DNA from 4 places in the Mesorhizobium sp. M0058 genome. Region 4 is predicted to be linked to each of the others. Evidence: predicted binding sites of a transcription regulator. Region 4 holds the regulator's gene; each other region holds the start of a gene.

Region 1 (4,120 bases), on a different contig from region 4:
TGCGCTGGATCGACCAGGGCGTCGGCTGCTCGAAAGTGCCCGACATCAACGATGTCGGCCTGATGGAAGACCGCGCCACGCTGCGCATCTCCTCGCAGCACATCGCCAACTGGCTGCACCACAAGGTGTGCTCGCAGATCCAGGTGATGGATTCGCTGCGGCGCATGGCAGCGATCGTCGACCTCCAAAATGTCGGCGACCCGCTCTACCGCCCGATGGCCGCCGATTTCGACAATTCCATAGCCTTCCAGGCCGCCTGCGACCTGGTGTTTAGAGGCCGCGAACAGCCGAACGGCTATACGGAGCCGGTGCTGCACGCGCGGAGGCTGGAGCTGAAGGCGAAAGAGCGGGCGAATTAGCGCCTGCGTTTCCCTCCCCCTCGAGGGGAGGGTGGCCCGAAGGGCCGGGTGGGGTCCTGCGTGAAGTGCGGCGACTCCCTTCGGACGACACTACAAGCAATGTCATTGCAGAGGCCCCTTCTCGGCTCGGCTCCAAAAAGATCGACCATTCTTCGGCGACCCCCACCCTGCCGCTTCGGGGCCACCTTCCCCTCAAGGAGGAGCGTTACGCCGCCTGCGCTACCCGCTCCGACATCATGCGGTAGGAAATCGCCTCGGCCAGGTGAATTCGGCCGACGGTTTCGCTGGCGTCGAGGTCAGCCAGTGTGCGCGCCACTTTGAGCACGCGGTGATAGGCGCGCGCGGAAAAGCCGAGTTTCTCGCTGGCGTCTTTCAGCAGCGACAGGCCGGCGGCATCCGGCATCGCGATGTCCTCGATAACAGAAGGCGAGCAATGGGCGTTGGTGGTGGCGCTGGTCACGCCCAGCCGCTCGAAACGTTCGCGCTGGATGGTGCGGGCGCGCGCCACGCGCTGGGCAACGGCGGCACTTTTCTCCGCTCGGTCGGGCCGGATCAGGTCGGCGGCCGAGACCGCCGGTACCTCGATCCTGAGATCGATGCGGTCGAGCAGCGGGCCGGAAATGCGCGCCTGGTAGTCGGTGCGGCAGCGCTCACCGCGCAGGCAGCGATAGCCGGGCTCGCCGGCCATGCCGCAACGGCACGGGTTCATCGCCGCCACCAGCTGGATGCGCGCTGGATAGGTGACGCGGTGGTTGGCGCGCGCGATCATGCAGTCGCCGGTCTCCAGTGGCTGGCGCAGCGCATCCAAGGTCTGCGGCGTGAATTCGGGAAACTCGTCGAGGAACAGGACGCCGTTATGGGCAAGCGATACTTCGCCCGGCCGCGCCCTGATGCCGCCGCCGACCATTGCCGCCATCGAAGCCGAATGGTGCGGGGCGCGGAACGGCCGCCGGTCGGTGAGCTTGCCTTCGCCGAGCTCGCCGGCCACCGAGGCGATCATCGAGACTTCAAGAAGTTCCTTGGGCGCCAGTGGCGGCAGAATTGAAGGCAGCCTCTGCGCCAGCATCGATTTTCCCGAGCCGGGAGGCCCGACCATCAACAGATTGTGGCCGCCGGCCGCCGCCACTTCCAGCGCCCGCTTGGCGCTTTCCTGGCCCTTGATGTCTGAAAGGTCGGGCAGGTCGCGGGCCGAGACATGGATGCCGGGCTCGGGCCGCGACAGCACCTGCGTGCCGCGAAAATGATTGGCGATGGCAATCAGGCTGCGCGGCGCCAATATGTCGAAATCCTTGCCCGCCCAGGCCGCTTCCGGCCCGCAGCCGAACGGGCAGATCAGGCCTTTTCCCTCGGCATTGGCGCCGATCGCCGCCGGCAGCGCACCGGCGACCGTGGCAATGGTGCCGTCGAGCGACAATTCTCCGAGCACGACATAGGAGGCCAGCATGTCGCCCGGAATGGCGCCAAGGGCGGCCATCAGGCCGAGCGCGATCGGCAGATCGTAATGGCTGCCTTCCTTGGGCAGATCGGCCGGAGCGAGGTTGACCGTCACCTTCTTCGACGGCATCGACAGCCCCGACGCATGCAGTGCCGCCTGCACGCGCTCGCGGCTTTCGGCCACCGCCTTGTCGGCCAGCCCGACGATCTGCATGCCGACCTTGCCCGGCGCGATCATCACCTGGACATCGACCGGTACGGCCTCGATGCCCTGGAAAGCAACCGTGCGAACCCGCGCCACCATCTTGCTCTGCCCCCGGATATCGGCTCGCCTCGGCCTTGTGGTTCAGACCGCGAGCGACGTCAGGACAAGACAACCATAGATTTCAGGCCAAGACAAGAACATTACAGGAACATGCATTCGTGGTGGTTGCAGCGCGCTGTGCCGGTTGCAAAAACGGAAGATGGTTGAGCAAAATGGAACGGCTGCTCCGCCTCCTCGACCGCGTTAACAAGGCGACTAGGCCCTTCGGCAATCTGAGGGTGTTGCTTCTAAACGGTGATGAAGGCATCGACCGAACCTGAAAGCGATCGATCGATCGCGACCTGCGGTGGAAGCCACTCCATGACAGGATATCTGAAAGGCCAAGGCAGGGCGATCCGGCGCGAAGAGCCGCTCTCCAGAAAAATCTCGTTTACAAGGTCTATGAACCGCCCGCGGTCTCGTTCGATTCGTTTCAAAGTTTGCGAACGAATGTAATCCCGGGGAATTCGTCGCTCCTTCAGCGCTAAGACAGCCTCCGCGATGGATCGAGGATCGGGTGGAACTGTAAGCGAATAGTCGTCATCCAGATAAAGGTCTCGGCCGCCATGGTTCGGCGTCGTGACCACTGGAAGCCCCGCGAGAAGATATTCCGTGCTTGCGAACATTGGTCCTTCCAGGTGAGAGAGACAGATTCCCACGGCTGCACGATTTAGATGCGTGTTCACCTGAGCCGGTGCCAATCGGACAGGCTTGCCGGTGCCGTCAAACTCGTTGATAAAGACGTGATGCGGCGCGAGCTCCCTATGCCGATTTATTCGCGCTCTTTCCGACTCCGTCGTGGAGGATCCGCTTGAATCTCGATAGAAGACAAATGCGCAACGCTGGATGCCAAGCGACAAGTCATGGCGCTTCCACGGAGCCAGCTGCGCATTGTAGATTGCATCAAATTCTACAGGGACGTCATCGAGAGGCCTGAATATGTGTTCGGAGGTTGTTGACGTCTTGTTGTGCAGGACGGCGGCCTCGCCGGACTGGTTCAACAGATCAGCCTCTGGCTGAGTGTTGGAAAGGAAGATTAGCGAGTGACGGGGGTTCTTGAGTCTATGCAGAACGGCATAGGTCCGGATGGTTTTGACGCTAGCACTGTTTTCGATGGACCAGGTTGGCGAGATGAGAAACCAGGCGCGGTGGCTGCGTGGACGGAAAGGCATATGACTTGCTAATCCGAGCGGCGTACCGGACATTCCCGAATAGGATATGAACGGATCGTCCGACAGCAAACTGGCCTGAAGAGCAGGTTGCGACTTCGCGGAAGGGTGCCCTTTTCTGAGGTTGTGGCCATGACGCAGCATGGCTCTGACAATCTCGAATTTGGTAGGAGGGCGATACCCGTGCTGTAGGGTCAACATGCGGCAATTGCGATCTTGAGTGCGGAGAAAAACTCGCTTCGATAGAGAGAAATTTGGCAAAGAAACACCGCCAGTTGATCGACGGAATATCTCAGGCGATCAAATCTGGTGTACGGAGAAGCGCCTCTTGAAAGAAAACATCGTCCCAAGCGGAGCTGGTTCTCACATCGCGCTACCAACCGTATCCGTTTGCGTAGGCTGTTTCAATCAAGAGGCATTCATCGACACTGCGATCCGATCCGTAGCGGCGCAGACATACACTGCGTTCGAATGCGTGGTGGTCGATGATTTTTCGACCGACGGTTCCCGCCGAAGGATTGAAGAGTGTCTGTCCCAGCTTGGCGACAGTCGTTTCCGCTTTCTGCCCCGACTGCAAAATGGCGGGCAGTTGACAGCAATGATGACCGGGCTTGACGCGACAGCCGGGCCCCTGATCTCCTTTCTTGACGGTGACGATGCTTGGCATCCTGACTTCATAGAATGCCATGTGAGAGCGCATCTCAGCCAAACCCGTATCGCGGCAATGTCGAGCTCCGATGAGGTGGTGATAGATACGGCCGGCAACCTGCTTGCGGGCGGTCATCCCGTATTCCACCTGAACGACCCGCGATCGATGCCGAAAATGAGCGGCTACCTGCATGTCGACACCGAAG
Region 2 (4,120 bases), on a different contig from region 4:
CCGGGGCCACGCTGGACAAGCCGATGCAGCCGGAAAACCCGGAGCGCGGCACGACCAGCCTGGAAAGCTATATTGCTGCGCTCATCGAGGGCCGGCCGGAAGACCTGTTGAAGGGCGCAGCGTAAAGTGAAGGGTTGCTGTTGAGAAACAGGCGCTTCGACGACCTACGTGGCCCGCTATTCCTATTGCCTGACCGTTCGGCAGTTGCCCGCCGGCGGCGTGGTCTTGCAGATATCGATGGAGGTGCGCGTGTCGCCGTGACCGGTTTCGGTTATCAGATTCAGGTCCAAAAGTTCGTATGTCACGAGGTATCGTATGCTGTCGTCGGGTATTTTTTGCATGGCCGATACGATCCACGAACCTGCTTTCATCTCGGTGAAATAGCTGTCGACCTTGCGTTCATACCATTTGGGTATCGGAACGAGGACGATGGTCTTCTTGCCGTGGATTTTCTTGGCGGCCGGCAGCATGATCCGGTGAATGCCGACAAAGGCGCGGCTGTCTGCCAGGCGCCGTACGCCGCCCGCAAGAACCATCGTACAAGCTGACGAACAGACTGCGCCGACGGGGTTGGCGACGCCGAAGCGGAGGTCGCCCGGCCCGCAGGCTTTTGTGTCTGGCGCGCATTCGGAGAACTCCGTCTTGCCAACCATCGTGTCGAGCCCGCTGGCGCGGATCATATGGCCAAGCGCCATCGCCGCATCGGTCTCGCCGCCCGGGGAATTCAACGCCAAAGGCAATTTGCGGGGGCCGAGTTTTTTCAGCAAAGCCTTCAGCAAAGCTGGCGTGCCGGCCACGATGTGACCTTCCGCCGAAATCCATTCCGGGCATGTCGGCTCGCATCCTGGCGTGCTGTTGCGTACAACGACGAAGTGCATCGGCGGTGTATATGCCAGTATGGCAGGCTCAGGCGTCGTTTGGGCGATCGCGCCGCCAATCGCCAGCAGCACGAAAACCAACGTCCATGCGAATGTCTTCATGCCGAGCCTCGCCTGGCAGAGCATCACTTGAGAAATGGGTCTTTGCAAGCATTATCAAAACAAGCCGAGCACGTGTTTCTATGGGCCGCGCACTATCTCTGCATGATGGACAGGCAGCTACTGGCGGCCCCTGTCTGAACCGTCGTCGCTTTCCGCCGCCCCCTCCCACCCGAACACACTGCGCCCGCCAAGCAGATGCGACTGGTCGAACTCGCCGGCGACGATCTCCTTAAGGCTTGGCCCGGTGACGTAGCGCTCCAGCCGCCGCGCTTCGCCATCCAGCCGCTGCAGCGCGCCGAGCTCTTCCTCGCGGCCGAGCTTGGCCTTGCCGACGGCCGATTTCAGCACCGCGATCGTCTCGTCATAGACTTTCAGCGGCACCGGGAAGGGGTGGCGGTCCTTGCCGCCATGGGCGAGCGAGAAGCGCGCCGGATCGGAGAAGCGGCAGGGCGCGCCATGCACCACTTCCGCCACCATGGCCAGCGCCCGCACCGTGCGCGCGCCGACGCCGGGCACCAGCAGCAGCTCGGGAAAATCGGCCGGCCCGCTTTCGATGGCGGCGGAAATGTTGCCGTGCAGCCGGTGCATGACGATGTCGCTCTCGCGCACGTCGTGATGCGCCGGCATCACCAGATTGGGCAGCATCGGCTGCGCCGCCGGTTTCGCAGGCGCTGCTTTCGGCGGCGGCTCCAGCACGGCAAGCTCGTCGAGGATCCGTTCCGGGCTCATGGTCTTCAACAGGTCGATCTGGCCGCTACGTGACGGCGCGGCGCGATGGTCGGTCAGGTTGACGATCTCGCCCTGCCGCTCGCCCTCGATCGCCGCATGCGGCTGGTCGACGAAGCTTGTCAGCCCTTCCGACAGCCAGTGATAGCGCCGCGCCTGGCGGCTGTCGCCGTTCATGCCTTGCTGCACCACCACCCAGCGGCTGTCGTCGGTGACGATGAAGCCGTGCAGATAGAGGTCGAAACCGTCCTGCACGGCCGCACTGTCCACCTTGGCGACCAAGCGGCTGGCGGTGGCAAGCGCCGCACCATCGATGCCGACGCGCTCGCCGATCGCCATCAGCTCCTGCGGCGTCTTGCGCGAATGCGCGCCGCGCCCGCCGCAGACATGGATGCCGAGCTCCCGCGACATCGGGTTCAGCCCGCGCTTCAGCGCGCCGACGACCGAGGTGGTGATGCCTGAGGAGTGCCAGTCCATGCCCATGACGGCGCCGAAGGACTGGAACCAGAACGGATGCGCCAGCCGCCGCAACAGCTCGTCGCGGCCATAGTGATGGATGATCGCCTCGCACAACACCGCACCCAGCCGCGTCATGCGATCGCCCAGCCATTTCGGAACCCGCCCGCCATGCAGCGGCAAGTCCGCACTGCCGCTTCGCTGTGTCAAGTGAATGCTCCCGTGGATGCCGGCGCACCGGCGGTGCGCCTGAGATCTAGATGGCATTTGGGGGGAGATTTGCAAGCGCTGACGGCTCGATGAAGGGCCTGATGAAAAGTCCGGAGAGGGCTGTCGTCGGTAATGAAGCTGTTGAAGGTTGGACTCGTGGGAGAATAATCTGGAACACCCTATCACCAAAAAAATTGTATATTTGTTCTCGATATGTTCTTATGCGAGAAGCATTTGTAGGCTACCATGCGCGAATCCTTGACCTCGTTTGGAGTTTGTGCATTGGACAGGATTCATTCATACCTTTCATGTACATAGCTCAATTTTGTGGGTGGCCATGTCCGAAAGAGAAGAGCAAAAGTTGCAATTTATTGACGTTTTTTCTGGCTGTGGGGGACTATCTCTCGGACTCTCGCAAGCAGGATTGCGGGGACTTTTTGCGATCGAACGAAACGAGTCAGCTTTCGAAACATTCGAAGCGAATTTTCTGGCACCCAACTCGGTGTACAAGTTCCAGTGGCCGCCATGGCTGCCCAAGGAGGCTATCGGAATAGAGGAGTTGATGGAGAGCCACGAGGCGGAACTCGCGGGCCTAGAGGGTATGATCGACGTTCTCGCTGGCGGGCCTCCATGCCAAGGATTTTCATCGGCGGGCCGGCGGCGGGTCAATGATCCTCGCAACCAGCTTTTCAAATCCTATCTGAAACTCGTGGATATGGTGAAGCCGAGGGCGGTGCTGATCGAGAACGTGAGGGGTTTTACAGTAGATTTTCAGAGTGCATCAGCCAAAGACAACTATTCTTCCATGCTCACTGAGGCGCTCTCCGATGAGTATCAGGTGAAGGATGCCCTGCTTAATCTGTCGTCCTTCGGCGTGCCGCAAAATCGCGTTCGTTATTTCGTCCTGGCGTTTAGAAAAGGCCTGAAAGTCGGAGAGCCATTTAACGAGCTTAGCAAGATGCTTCCAGGTTTTCTTCGGGCCCTTGGATTGCAAGCGCCAGTTTCATCTTGGGCCGCGATCTCGGATCTTGAGATCTCAAGATGCGGGGAACAAGCATCCTCGGAGAGTGCTGGATTCACTGAAATCAACTATGTTGGGCCGCGCACGAAATACCAGCGCCTGATGGCGACTGAATCCGGCCCAGGTGACTTGCGGTTGGCACGGCATAGCAAGGCAGTCTTGGGTCGATTTGCAGAGCTTATAGAACTATGTCGCGCGGAAGGACGCTTAAACATCAGTATTAGCGAGAGTTTGCGCCAAAAGTTCGGATTGAAGAAGAGAGCGCTACGGGTTCTTGACCCAGACCGTCCGTCTCCGACTATTACAAGTATGCCGGATGACCTGATACACTATAAAGAACCGAGGATACTGACTGTGCGGGAAAACGCTAGACTGCAGTCATTTCCAGATTGGTTTGCCTTTAAAGGCAAATACACAACGGGGGGGAAGAGACGGCGGCATGAGGTCCCTCGATATACTCAGGTTGCAAATGCAGTCCCGCCTCTTGCCGGCCGAGCGATTGGAACAGTAATAGCTAAGATTCTGCAGGCGAATCTATCGGCAAAAAGCCTATCAGGAGAGCTTGATGCTGTCCCGGAGCTTGCGAAAATCGGCGCGTAAATCCAGTAAGGCTCGACGCAGTCCGCGCATGTCCTCAAGGCCGACCTCTTTCCCGCCGATAGTTGCGAAGGTCGAGGGCTTCCCTGCAGGGATTAATACCAAATGGCCTAATTCATTCCGCATCGGG
Region 3 (4,120 bases), on a different contig from region 4:
ACGGGGTCGAGGCGCCACCGAGCAAAAACGATGCCCGCGACAGGATCGCCAATGACGAGGTGGAAGCGCCGACGCCGCGCCGGCAGGATTGGGATGCGCTGCGTGGCGCAACGGTCCTGCCCGACGGAGCAGATGAGGAAAGCCTGCCGGACACCACCGGTGTCGAGAAGGAAGGCGAATTGCCCGAGGAGGATGACGACAACCCCTACCAGGACAGTGACGATGCCTTGCCCGACGACGCCGAGGAAGCCGCCATTGGTCACGACCTGGCGAGGCGCGGCGGCCCGTTCGACGACGTGTAAGGCAGCGACCGCGGACTTTCGAGAGTTTCCCGGGACGTCCACGCCGTCACCAGTTGGACCAAGGATGAGCTGAAGGCGATGCCGGAGCATCGGGATATTTCGAAGGATCCGGCTGGCCGGATCCTTCGTTTAAGCCGCCTTGGCGGTTTGGCTTAGCCCTTGTGGTCAAGGGCTGGACGGCGACAATCTCGGCACCTTCGACAGCCGAGAAGCACGAACGCGAAGCCCAATATTTCAAGCGCCGTCGAGGCCGCTCGCCTGAAATCTTCAAAGTGCGCAAGAAATCCCCGCCGCGGGCTGTGCAGACACGCTCCGGCATCGCGGCGCTGCGAACCGGGCCATCGACCGCCGGCACTTGGGTGCCGACGGGCTCTGACCTTCAATTCGACCCGGGATCGCCGAGCGCCTCGGTGACGAAGGACGCCGCGATCAGGTCGTCGGCGTCGAGGCGTAGGGAGCCTTCGACACCTCCCATGATGGCTGCGACCTTCTGGAAGGTCTGCATCTCGTGTTCAGTAACGCTGGCGTCTCGCATCCTGGCTTTCAGATCGGCGATGCGTCGGCCCAGGGAGGCCGACGTTCCGATTTCTCTGTTCGACATGGTGTCCTGCTCCTCCCCCAACCCATGCTGTGGACGTACTCAAGGCTGCCTATATATAAGGCAGCGCGAATACAGTCGCCGCAACGCGCGATATCTGGGAAGGTTCCGGCGCCAAATAGTCACGAAATAATACGTGGTGGGACTCGGGTATGTTAAGCGCCGACGCGGCGATAGACACCGCAGCAAGCGGCTGCGGCAATCGGCCTGGCCAACCCGTGTCGCGGGTCGCGAACGCGGGTCGGACTTTGATCGCCGCGCGCGAACAGTCAGCGAGAGGCCGGAACCACGCCGGACACCGAGCGCGCCGTTTCGGGCGAAAACACCACGAAAGCAAAAACCAGAACGGCAGCGGCGATAATGAGCGAGCCGCCGGCGACGATCGGTTCAAGCGCCGGGTTTCCCTGCAGCATCACATACAGCGCCGGCAGCATGATCACCAAGCCGAGAGTGTAGAGCCCGTAGTGGATCATGGCGACGCGACGCGCCGCCTTTTGCGGATTGAGCGCGTAGTAGCCGCCGAAGATGGCGCTCGTCACCCAACCGAGCAGATTGATATGCGCGTGCGCCGGAAAAGCGGCGTGGTCACCCGAGATCGCCATCTGCAGGCCGGCCGCAATCCCCAACATCAGGAACAAGATGGCAGTTTTGAAAAAGAGTTCTGAAACCCTCGGCATGTCATTTCTCCCCCTATGCGGTCTGCGACCGCTTGCGACCTGGAGAATACACCCACGCGCAGAACTTTTCCACGCCCCGGTTATGGGGCCATGCCTGCACAGCTTTTTGCACGCTGTTCGACTTTTCTGGCTGCCACAACCCGGCGCCGCCGCTACGGCGTCAGCAAGATGTCGGCGCCCGCTCGCTCGTCGAACACCACCGCGCAGCCGCGCCCCAGCGCCACTGCCGACAGCGCGTTGGCCACCGTCTCGTCCGGCGATACGAAATCACCGGTCAGCACTCGCAACTCCTCCACCGCCCTGGCCATTGACACGCAGTGCCCGGCAACGCGATCGCTCGTGCAGGCGTCAATGACGCTGACGAGGTCGATCATCTCGAACTGGCCCATACCGGCCTCCACAAAACAGCGTCCCGTCGCGGATATGAACGCCGAGGCGAGAGACAATGTTCCGCAGGTCCGATGCCCAGGCGGAGCACTCGACAGCCCGACCTGGAACGGGCCGGCCGGCGACAACCACTTCGCTTGACAATAGGCCCTGTTTGTTCTCTATTTGTTCGGCAAAAACGCCTCTCACAACAGACGCGGCTAATGCTGCAACGCCGCAAAGGGAACGGTCGGGATGGAGCCCACCATCCTGCATGCGGATCTCGACGCCTTCTACGCCTCGGTCGAGCAGCTGCTCGACCCGGCGCTCAGGGGCAAGCCGATCGCCGTCGGCGGCGGCGTCGTGCTTGCCGCTTCCTACGAAGCCAGGGTTTTCGGCGTGCGCGGCGGCATGCCCGGACGACGCGCGCGCGAGCTTTGCCCCGGACTGATCTTCGTCGGCGGCCATTTCGCCGACTATCAGCGGCTGGGCGACGCCGCCATCAAGGTGCTCGACGATTTCACGCCGCTGGTCGAGCGGATTTCCATCGATGAAGCCTTTGCCGATGTGGCCGGCTGCACGCATCTGTTCGGACCGCCGGCCGAGATCGCCGCCACGGTGCGTCGGCGCGTCCGGGCAGAGCTCGGCCTGCCGATCTCGATCGGCGTGGCGCGCACCAAGCATCTGGCCAAGATCGCCTCGCAGGTGGCCAAGCCCGACGGCCTGGTGGTGGTGATGTGGGGCGTCGGCCCGGCGACCAGAGCGCGGCTGGCCGAGATCGGCATCGAGACCATCGGCCAGTTGGCAAAGACGCATAGCGGGGCGCTGCGAAGGTTGCTCGGGCCCGCCGCCGGCGAAAAGCTGGCGTCGCTGGCATGGAACCGCGACCCGCGAAAGCTCGAAACCCACAGGCCGTCGCATTCCGCCGGCGCGCAGTCGGCGCTTGGCAGACGGCCGGCGCGTATCTTCGGACCCGTCCTGCTGCATCTGGCAGACCGGGTCGCCAGCCGGCTCAGGGCGAAATCACGGCCCGGACGCACGGTGACGGTGCGCGTGCGTTTCGCCGATCTGCACGCTGTCACACGCTCGCTGACGCTCGAGCAACCGATTTCGGCAACCGCGATGCTGGCCGAAATCGCCGGGGAGCTGGTGCGCGGCGTGCTGGCAGCCAACCCTCGGGAGAAGATCATCTCGCTGCTGGCGATCTCGGTGTCGCAGCTGGAAGAAAGTGCCGAGCTGCAGTTGGAGCTGCCGCTCGGGCTTGCCGATGAAAAGCAGCGGCCCGGCAGCAGGCAAGGCCTGGCGCGCTTTGGCGCCGACCGCGCCATCGACAAGATCCGCCAGCGCTTTGGCAGAGAGGCTGTCGGCTATGGCGCCGTGGCGCTGGAAGCCCGGCGCTCGGTTCCCGATGCCTTCCGCGAACTGGCGGAAAAGGAGCTTTGAGCACCGCCGCGACGGCCAGGCCAATGCTTACGCCGCACCCGAAGATAGTGCTGCATTTCCGGTCTGCCTGAGCAGGCCGACCAGCCAGGCCAAGCCCGCATCCATCAGCGCAACCTTCGGCACGATGCTGTTGATGTTGAAGTGGCCGAGCCGGATGGGCGCATCAACGCCGACGACACCGAAACGGCCGCCATACATGGCGAGGAACCGGCGCGGATAGGCCGATATCAGATCAGTCTGAGCAAGCACGGCCAGTCCGAACATAAAGTTGGGGACAGTCAGCGCGACGCGACGCGACAGGCCGCGTTCAGCCAGCACCCTGTCGACAAACCCGTTCGGATCGCCATTGTTCGAGACGACCATATGCTGCACGCTGCAATAGGCGTCGAGGCACGGATCGCCGGCGAAGCGGTGGCCGGCGCGCATGGCGACGACGAAATCCTCCTCATAGAGCTTGTCGACGGTGAAGCGTGCCGGCAGGCCGTCGAACGGAATCACCGCGACATCCATGGCGCGCGCTTCGAGTTCGGCGACACAGTCGCTCCAGGCAGTAGTGGGCGACGGTTCACCTTGGCGCGGCAGCAGTTGCCGGATGCCGATGTCGATGCCGGGGGCCAAAAAGCGGATCTGGTCGAGCAGCGGCGGCAGGAGCACGGACGATACCGCATCCGGCGCACCGATGGTGAAGCGGCGCGTCGAGCGGGCCGGATCGAACGGCTCGGCGCTGGCGATCA
Region 4 (4,120 bases):
GGCAAAGCCCTGCTCGAAGGCAAAGGGCCGCGCATGGCCCCACCAGCCGCTGAGCGGCTGCCTGATATCACCATGGTGGCGCTCGGCCGCGTAGATGAAGGCCGGCGAGCCCGGGCCGCCATTGAGGTATTTGTAGGTGCAGCCGACAGCGAAATCGGCATTGGCACGGTCGAGTTCGACCGGCAAGGCGCCGGCGGTGTGGCAGAGATCCCAGATGATCAGCGCGCCGGCGTCATGTGCCTTGCGCGTCAGCGCCGGCATGTCGCGCAACTGGCCGGATTTGTAGTTGACGTGGTTGACCAGGATGACGGCAACGCTGTCGTCGATCAGCTCCTCGATTGCGGCCGCGTCGACGCCCTCCAGCCGCAGCCGCGTTCTCGGCCGGGTGGAGGCGACGCCTTCGGCCATGTAGAGGTCGGTCGGGAAACTGTCGCCCTCGGCAACGATGACCGACCGATCCGGCCGCATGCCGAGCGCTGCGTGCAGCAGCTTGTAGATGTTGATCGAGGTTGTGTCGCAGACCACCGTCTGCCCGTCAGCCGCGCCGATCAGTCGTCCGAGCTGATCTCCCAGTTCCACTGGCATGTTGAACCAGCCAGCCGTGTTCCAGGCGCGAATGAGGTCGTGCGCCCATTCCTGCGTGGCGGCCTGCTGCAATTCGCTGAAGACGGCTGGTGACGCGGCACCCAGGGAATTGCCGTCGAGATAAATCACGCCTTGCGGCAAGACAAAGCGTTCGCGCATGGAGCGCAGCGGATCGGCGGCATCCATTGCTTCGATTGCAGCGAGATCGGGTGTCATCATGATTCGGCGCCCCTCCATGGACAAACGCGCGCGGCGGAGCCTGCCCGCCCAAACATGCCGGCGATCTTGAGGGGTCGCCCTTGAACTGTCAAACATTATATATAATTCACCCATTGAAAGGCTTTGATATATAATGCTCAGCCGAGCGTTTATGTCTGATGGATCACGATGCTGGATGACGAGCAGACCTCGAAGACGGAAGTGGCCTATCGCCTGCTCAGGCGCGATATTCTTGCGACCCGGCTGGCGCCTGCCGCGCCGTTGAAGCTGAGCACGCTGCGCAACACCTACGGCATCGGCTGGACGCCGTTGCGCGAGGCGCTGTCGCGGCTGGAGGCGGAACGGCTTGTGACCGCCATCAGCAACCGCGGGTTTGCGGTCGCTCCCGCCTCTCGGGCGGAGCTCGAGGATTTGGCGCGTGCGCGGCTGGTGGTCGAACTGCCCCTGCTGGTGGAATCGATCGAGAAGGGCGACCGTGAGTGGGAAGACGCGGTCGTTGCCGCCCACTATCGTCTCTCACGGTGCGGGTCTGTTCTCGACGATCCATCGGATGATGCGGTCGACGCGTGGTACGAAAAACACGATGCCTTCCATGCGGCGCTGCTCAGTGCCGCGACATCCAGCTGGCTGCTGCGCTTCAATGCGACGATTTCCGACCAATTGCATCGCCATCACCGCTTTCTGGGTCTGGTCCCGACGCTGCGCGCCGCCGCCGGCCGCACGGATGGACACCGGAAGGCCGTGGCGGCCCTGCGCGACGCCGTGGCGATCGAACACCATACCGCCCTGATGGAAGCGGCCCTCGATCGCGACGTCGAACGTGCGAAAACTCTGATGACCGCTCACATCGGCTACACGCTGCAGGTCTATGCCCAGAGCGAACCCGGCGCGGATGCTGCGCAGCCCCGTCCGAAAAGGAAGCGGCGGTCGTAGCCGACGCGCAGGGCACTTTGGCTTCGTTTCACCCGTTGCCGGCAAATGGGCGCAGGCGGCGCCCGCAGCGCCGAACGTTACGCTGAACAAAACGTCAACACATTCATTAAACTTTAAAAGGTTGCGGAACACAACTGGAACAGATAGTGTTTGTTCTGGGTTTGTTTTTTCTGATTCTGATTTCAGAACCCTTGGGGGCCGCGATGCTGACGCGCAAACAACATGAGCTTCTGATGTTCATCCATGAACGCCTGAAGGAGAGCGGAATCCCGCCGTCCTTCGACGAGATGAAGGAAGCGCTCGACCTCGCCTCCAAGTCCGGCATCCACCGCCTGATCACGGCGCTTGAGGAGCGCGGTTTCATTCGCCGGCTGCCGAACCGGGCGCGCGCGCTGGAAGTGCTGCGGCTGCCCGACTCGATCGCACCAGGCCTCAATGCGGCGAGGAAGTTTTCGCCGAGCGTGATTCAGGGCAGTCTTGGTCAAACCGGCCAAGGGCAAGGCGGCCAAGGACAAGGCGCGATGGGCCAAGGCGGTCTCGGCCGCCAGATCAAGCCGGGCTCGCCGTCGCGTTCGATGTCGGCCGGCAATGACGATGCCGTTTCCGCGATTTCAATCCCGGTTATGGGACGCATCGCCGCCGGCGTGCCGATCGACGCCATCCAGCATCAGACCCATTCGATCTCGGTGCCGCCCGATATGATCATGGGCGGCGAACACTACGCGCTCGAGGTCAAGGGCGATTCGATGATCGAGGCCGGCATTTTCGATGGCGACACGGTCATCATCCGCAATGCCGACACAGCCAGCCCCGGCGAGATCGTGGTGGCGTTGGTCGACGATGAGGAAGCGACCCTGAAACGCTTCCGCCGCAAGGGCGCCTCGATCGCCCTGGAAGCCGCCAACCCGGCCTACGAGACCCGCATTTTTGGACCGGACAGGGTGAAGGTGCAGGGCAAGCTTGTCGGATTGATCCGGCGCTACTGAGCCGGCTTGGGTTTGTACTTTTCACGCTGGTTGTAAGGCGGCAGGCCGCGCGCTTCGCGGGAGAAGCGGCGTTGCTCGTGCCAGGGGCGATACGGCTTGTCGACGGCGAAGCGGATGGTTGGCGCTGCAGCTGCCGATTGCGGATCGAAGAAGACGGCGGCGCTGCCGTCGCGGGCCAGCTGTTTCTTCGTCACGACCAGCACCAGCGGGTCGCGGCACGGATTGTAGGCGGTGGCGTCATCGATGACGATCAGGCTCGCGAAGGCACAGGCCGGCCGCGCCGTCTTGCGGTCTTTCGCAAGCGCCACAATGGCTCCGGAAGGGTGCCGGGCGATACAGAGATCGCCGGTGCAATAGAAGGGCGAGCCGGGCGGCAGATCGAGCGGATCGAGATCGAACCGCGTATCTGTTGCCTCGAAAATCTCAGGTGGGATAATGGTTTCGGCCCGCAGCGCCCGTTTCCAATTGTCCGTGGTGAATTCGTTGGAGCGTTCGCGGTTGAGGGCGAGTTCGCCGCCACCGATCGGCATGGCCACCAGATGCGCATCCTCGGATATGAGCACGTCGGGCGTAAGCACCTGCGGCACCGTCAACAGGCCGGCCAGCGCGAAAGGCACGGCCGCCAACCTGAGCCAGGTGGTGGCCATGGTGGCGATGACGAGGGCGACCGCCACCAACAGCACCGAGCGGATGGAGATCAGCCCGACGGCGTCGACCGGCGAGCGCTCGGAAATCCAGGCCGATATAGCGATCATCGCCATCAGACCCTTGCCCATCACATAGAGGAACGGCCCGTCGGCGCCGAACGGCATCGCCAGTGCGCTGAGCACGGCAAAAGGCATGACGATCAACGAAACAATCGGCATCACGGCCAGATTGGCGATCAGGCTGAGCGGCGACACACGCTGAAAATGCCAGATGGCGAACAGCAAGGTTGCACTGCCGGCGATGATCGAGGTCATGGCGAGGCTGCCCATGGCCAGCGCGAATTTTCGCGACAGGAAGCCGACGAAGGAGCGCTTTGCCGGCGGCGTTCTCACCTTGTCGGCGCGGTAATCGGCCCAGCCGGCATAGGCGCCGACAAGGGCGGCGGTGGCAGCAAACGACATCTGGAAGCTGGGACCGACCACCTCGTGCGGCGACACCAGGATGACGGCAATGGCGGAGATCGCCAGATTGCGCATGGTGAGTGCGGCGCGATCAAACAGCACGGCGACAAGCATGACCGCCAGCATGATGAAGCTGCGCTCGGCGGCAACCACGACGCCTGAAATGACGAGATAGGCGGCGATGGAGACGAGTGCTGCCACTGCTGCATATTTCTTGACTGGGCGGCGCGAAGAGAAATCGGGAAACAGCGCAAAGGCGCCACGCAGCAACACCATGATGGTGCCGGC

The links. Region 4 encodes LexA, which represses DNA repair genes until DNA is damaged. Its sites were predicted from a motif close to TGTTCNNNNTGTGTTCNG; they were not measured.
Region 1: the regulator LexA is predicted to act here: its motif matches at 2,192-2,209, upstream of NKJ75_RS21330 (YifB family Mg chelatase-like AAA ATPase).
Region 2: the regulator LexA is predicted to act here: its motif matches at 2,576-2,593, upstream of NKJ75_RS26605 (DUF763 domain-containing protein).
Region 3: the regulator LexA is predicted to act here: its motif matches at 2,120-2,137, upstream of NKJ75_RS26710 (Y-family DNA polymerase).

What each region holds. Positions count from the first base shown of each region.
Region 1 covers NZ_JAMYUQ010000012.1:65,344-69,463, reverse strand. The annotation lists gene NKJ75_RS21335 (malate synthase G) at 1-359, shown strand, start outside; gene NKJ75_RS21330 (YifB family Mg chelatase-like AAA ATPase) at 565-2,097, opposite strand; gene NKJ75_RS21325 (glycosyltransferase) at 2,346-3,410, opposite strand; gene NKJ75_RS21320 (glycosyltransferase family 2 protein) at 3,595-4,120, shown strand, end outside.
Region 2 covers NZ_JAMYUQ010000017.1:108,721-112,840, reverse strand. The annotation lists gene NKJ75_RS26615 (NmrA family NAD(P)-binding protein) at 1-125, shown strand, start outside; gene NKJ75_RS26610 (COG3904 family protein) at 183-950, opposite strand; gene NKJ75_RS26605 (DUF763 domain-containing protein) at 1,098-2,372, opposite strand; gene NKJ75_RS26600 (DNA cytosine methyltransferase) at 2,710-3,993, shown strand; gene NKJ75_RS26595 (response regulator) at 3,946-4,120, opposite strand, start outside.
Region 3 covers NZ_JAMYUQ010000017.1:123,325-127,444, forward strand. The annotation lists gene NKJ75_RS26690 (hypothetical protein) at 1-302, shown strand, start outside; gene NKJ75_RS26695 (hypothetical protein) at 682-903, opposite strand; gene NKJ75_RS26700 (heme-copper oxidase family protein) at 1,170-1,577, opposite strand; gene NKJ75_RS26705 (hypothetical protein) at 1,730-1,966, opposite strand; gene NKJ75_RS26710 (Y-family DNA polymerase) at 2,199-3,386, shown strand; gene NKJ75_RS26715 (LysR family transcriptional regulator) at 3,414-4,120, opposite strand, start outside.
Region 4 covers NZ_JAMYUQ010000009.1:229,887-234,006, forward strand. The annotation lists gene kynU (kynureninase) at 1-804, opposite strand, end outside; gene NKJ75_RS17690 (GntR family transcriptional regulator) at 973-1,737, shown strand; gene lexA (transcriptional repressor LexA) at 1,941-2,723, shown strand; gene NKJ75_RS17700 (ComEC/Rec2 family competence protein) at 2,717-4,120, opposite strand, start outside.